Regions from separate parts of the Simiduia curdlanivorans genome, predicted to be linked through region 1. Evidence: predicted binding sites of a transcription regulator. Region 1 holds the regulator's gene; the other holds the start of a gene.
What was found. Region 1 encodes FNR, which switches genes on or off when oxygen is low (the NO sensors DNR and NnrR bind a similar motif). Its sites were predicted from a motif close to TTGATNNNNATCAA; they were not measured.

Region 1 (2,395 bases):
TATCGTTAACGTGGGGCAATATTTTGGTTAGCTTTGCTTGAAATAGGGGAGAGCCCTTCAGCAACCAAATGCCTCGGAGTATAAAGCCGATAAGTGACAATAACGCAAAGGTTGCGTGCAGGTGTTTTAACATAAGCATGGGTTAAACCTTAAGCGCTTTTTTTATGAGAGTTTCTATCTGGGGGTCGAAAGTGATGGTTAAGGCTGCTTGATGGCCTGATTCCGACATCTTTCGCCAGGTTTTTTGGATGATACTGATCAGCTTTTCTTCGTCATGTTTGCTGGCAAAATCTGCTAAGTAAAATTCGAGAAACACCAGGCAGGCGACATCTTCAAGTATCTGGGTGTTGGGGTTGGATTTTAGGTTCTCTTTTTTTAGCAGAGAGGAGACCTCATCAATCAAGCTCGCCTCGAGCTTGTGCTCTGACAAAATTTTTGCCGTGACTTGGGCATGGTGTTTGGCAAGGTCGGTGCGCCAGCGGTGGTAGCCCGGCCGATCCATGGGGTAAGCGCTGCGGGCTAGGTGCCAGCGTTCGATGTGTTGCGCCCGCGTCGCGATAATCAGCGCAAACGACGGGCTATGGCAAAAGGCCGCTAGGCGTTCATTCATGCGCACGCCATACAACTGCGCAGCACCTAAGGTTTTCGAATGGTGCTCAACTTGTTGAGGATCTTTGCTATTGCGCTGATCAATGTCGGCTAGGACACTAGCTAATACTTCAGGGTTCAATGTAAGTGCTCAGTGGCTGGAAGAGGCGCTGGCCTTCAAGAGATCGAGATCTTTCACGTCAATCTCTTTTTTATCGACCTCAATGACGCCGAGCTTTTGTAAACGGCTAAAAACGCGGCTTACTGTTTCAACAGTTAGGCCAAGGAAGCTACCGATATCGGCACGCGACATAGATAGACGAAAGCGAGTGCCGGACAGTTGACGACGTTGATGGCGCGAGGAAATGCTTAGCAATAGCGATGCGACCCGCTCTTCGGCGGTATTTTTGCTGAGCAGTGTCACCAGTTGTTGCTCGTGGGTAATCTCTCGGCTCATTAGCTGAAAAAAATGGTTCTGTAACGAGGGTAACTTAAGGCTGAGCTCGGTCATTTGCGTGAAAGGGATTTCGCACACGGCGCTGGTTTCCAATGCAATGGCGGAATTCGTGTGCTTGCTATGGCCTATACCATCCAAGCCCATGACTTCACCGGGCAAAAAGAAGCCGGTTATTTGTTCTTCGCCGGTATCGCTGAGTGTGAGTGATTTAATGCTGCCAGATCGCACCGCGTATACAGACGAAAATACGTCGCCGGCACGAAACAGATAATCGCCTTTTTGCAGCGGGCGCCCGCGCTTGACGATGCTGTCAATCTTTTCAATATCATCAATGTGCACGCTTATCGGTAAGCAAATGGAGCTTAACCGACAATCACCGCAGGTTACGGCATTGTTGTGTGGGCAAGTGGCATGTTGTGCTGAAGACATCGCGGTGAGCCAAGGTAAGAAATAGGTCGCCCCTGATTATAACGGCGACCTGTTCATTTCGATACCCACAAAGGGTAAGTTGTTAGCTCTTTCAATTTTTACAGTGCTAGGCCGCGTTAGCTGGGGAAGCTGAATTGGGCAGACTCCCTCAGGCCGCCGGCGGGCCAGCGCTGGGTAATGGTTTTACGGCGGGTGTAAAAGCGCACGGCATCCGGGCCATAGGCGCTCAGGTCGCCAAATAACGAACGTTTCCAGCCACCGAAGCTGTGGAATGCCATAGGTACCGGCAAGGGGATGTTAATGCCCACCATGCCAACTTGAATATGGTCACTGAAGTAGCGCGCCGCTTCGCCGTCGCGAGTAAAAATACAGGTGCCATTGCCGTACTCGTGGGCATTAATGATATCCATGGCTTCTTGCATCGACTTGGCTCTTACCACGCAGAGCACCGGGCCGAAAATTTCGTCCGTGTAAATGCTCATCTCGGTGCTGACTTTGTCGAATAAGCAGGGGCCCAAAAAGTAGCCATGCTCGTGGCCTGGTACCGTCAGGCCGCGGCCATCCACAACCAGTTCAGCGCCTGCGGCAACGCCAGCATCCACATAGCCTTGTACCTTGTTGCGGTGCGCGCCGGTGATCAACGGCCCCATATCGTTACTATTGTCGCTGCCGACACCGGTTTTAATATTCGCCATAGCGGCTTTAAGCCCATTCACTAGCTGGTCGGCGCAGGCGTCGCCGACGGCAACGGCGACAGAGATTGCCATGCAGCGCTCGCCACAGGAGCCGTAGGCAGCGCCTATGAGCGAGCTGATGACATTATCCATGTCGGCATCGGGCATGACGATGGCGTGGTTCTTTGCGCCGCCTAAGGCTTGAACACGCTTGCCGTGCCGCGTGCCTTCGCTGTAAACGTATTCG
Region 2 (2,395 bases), on a different contig from region 1:
GGGTATTGCATGCGAACACCAACACCAATTTCGCACCGCCACGGCGCTGTTGTGCTCCGCCGATACGGCGCTCTACCGCGCTAAATCCGCTGGCCGCGACGGCGTGAATTGCGCCTAATCGCCCAGCGTTTACTTGCCTGCCACGCAAATCCCGCAGCTATTTTTTAGCGGACACTAAGAAGTAGCTGTAGTGCTGGCGGTGCAAACCTAAAATAATGCCGTACATGGGGGCCAGAAAATGGCCCCATTGGATGCGGGTATCGCCAGTGCTGCGGAAGATTTTGTTGAAAAAATATTTCAGTGAAATCCAAGGCACAAAACCAATACTGGGCGCCACTCGCCAAGCGGCGTCTTCCACCACAATATCCTGAAAGCCGACGCTTTTCATGGCCGCGACGAAATCCTCGATATTGGCAAAATCCTCCAGTGCCCAACCGTCGCATACCTTACGGTAGCAAGCCTTGAACAGGCGCGAGGTCTGTTTGGTTTTAGTGAAGCCGTCGGCCACCACTAACCGGGCACCGGGTTTCAGGGTGCGGTAGGCCTCGGTTAAAAAGGCTAATTTATCTTTGCCCTTGTCATAACAGCTGCTTTCAATGGCGTAGGCACCGTTAAAGTGGTTGTCTGGCACCTGTTGGCGGCGATAGTCCATGAGTTTGAAATGCAGTTTATGCGCTTGTGGGCTGAGGCTGCAGCGCGCTTTGGCTTGATCCACTTGGGTGGGCACAATGCTGATGCCAGTGACTTCGGTATGGGCGAGATTTTCTACGCAGTAGCGAGCGCAGCTACCGACACCGCAACCCAAGTCAATCAGGTGGTTATCCTGCTCGCGCTTGAGTTCGAGCCGATTCAGCACTTCGCGATTCATTTGCTCCAACATTGTTTCTAAATTGAAAGGGTTTAAGCCCCAGCGGTAGTAGCCGAAGTGCATATTGTAGTTTCGGCTCCAGGGCTCGTAGTCCATACCGGCTTCGACATAATAATTAATGATATCTAATTGCGGTTTATGCGCTTGGTCGATAGCGGGCAGTGCTAGGGGGGCTGCGGGGCAGGGCTTGGTCATTGTCGTCTCCTTGCGCGCCTTGCGGCTTTCGGTGATTGACAGAGTTAGAGTACGCTATTACAGTAATTTCTGTAAAGACAGAAATTACTGTAATTTTCGGCTAGCGTGATGCAGCCTTGCTTAGTCGACTTAGGTCAACTTAGGTCGGGTTAGAGCAAAGATCTGGCTAGTGGCGCGGGGCAACCGGTGGTTCGTTTTAACGCCGATATGCCCTGAAATTTAGTGAATGTGTGCTAATGACGTCATTCCTGCAATAGATGTCAGTGGTGCAATAACAGCAACCAAGGTGATAACGATGGACAACCCAAGCTTTCAATTAACGCCACTAATGCAGCGCTATATTTTGCATTGGGGCGAGATGGGCAGTCGCTGGGGTGTGAATCGCACTGTGTCGCAAATACATGCATTGCTGTATTTATCGCCCGAGCCATTGAACGCCGAGCAAATTACTGAGTTGCTATCGGTGGCGCGCTCCAATGTCAGCAACAGCTTAAAAGAACTGCAGAGCTGGGAGTTGGTTAAGGTGACCCATGTGATGGGGGATAGGCGCGATCATTTCAGCGTGGTGGGCGATACCTGGGATACTTTTTTTACCATCATCGAACAGCGCAAGCGGCGCGAGTTAGACCCTATTATGACCATGTTGCGGCAATGCGAGGTGGAGATGGGGCAGGACAAGCAAACCTCGGCCCATGTGCGAAAAAAAATCACCGAGATGCACACCTTTCTCGACGGTATGTTGCAGTGGTATGAACAAATTGCCACCTTGCCGCGCTCATCGCTTTTGGCATTAATTAAAATGGGTACTAAGGTAATTCATTTTTTGCCCAAGAAAAAGGCGAAATAATCGTTCAAACGCTGGAGGCTGGCCATGCAAAGATTGTTCTATTCCTGGTTGTTAGGGCTGGGTGTGGCCCACGCTGTTGGCGGGGTTTTATTGATTTTTTTGGTCGATACCGCGCTGGTAAAGCCCTATCTCGATTACTTGGCGTACACGGTATCTGGCCAGGATGTTCATCAGCCTAGCGTGAAAGTGTTGCTTTCACTCTTTGGCCCAACCGTGGCCAGCTGGGGAATTTTATTTTGTTTGGCCGTGGATTATTACTACACCAGTGGCAAGGCACAAATTAAGTGGTTGAGCTTCGCCGCAATTTTTGTTTGGCTGTTATTGGATTCGACAATTTCGGGTATCCATGGGCTTTATTGGCACTGGTTTATTAACGGCTTTGTGGCAATCGCCCTGGGTTTGCCGCTTCTGTTACTGCGCCCTCGTAATGTTGCATCTTGGTAATGTTGCGCCCTGAATTACTATGCCCACCTTGTAATAACCCC

Region 2: a site for FNR is predicted at 1,188-1,201, ahead of QWY82_RS15890 (GbsR/MarR family transcriptional regulator). Genes of this name have one in related genera too.

Annotation. Positions count from the first base shown of each region.
Region 1 covers NZ_JAUFQG010000004.1:2,888,667-2,891,061, forward strand. Annotated here, with positions in the region: gene QWY82_RS12755 (SirB2 family protein) at 1-139, opposite strand, end outside; gene QWY82_RS12760 (DUF4202 domain-containing protein) at 143-730, opposite strand; gene fnr (fumarate/nitrate reduction transcriptional regulator Fnr) at 740-1,474, opposite strand; gene QWY82_RS12770 (CoA-acylating methylmalonate-semialdehyde dehydrogenase) at 1,591-2,395, opposite strand, start outside.
Region 2 covers NZ_JAUFQG010000006.1:457,028-459,422, reverse strand. Annotated here, with positions in the region: gene QWY82_RS15900 (sensor domain-containing diguanylate cyclase) at 1-118, shown strand, start outside; gene QWY82_RS15895 (class I SAM-dependent methyltransferase) at 158-1,063, opposite strand; gene QWY82_RS15890 (GbsR/MarR family transcriptional regulator) at 1,359-1,910, shown strand; gene QWY82_RS15885 (hypothetical protein) at 1,935-2,354, shown strand.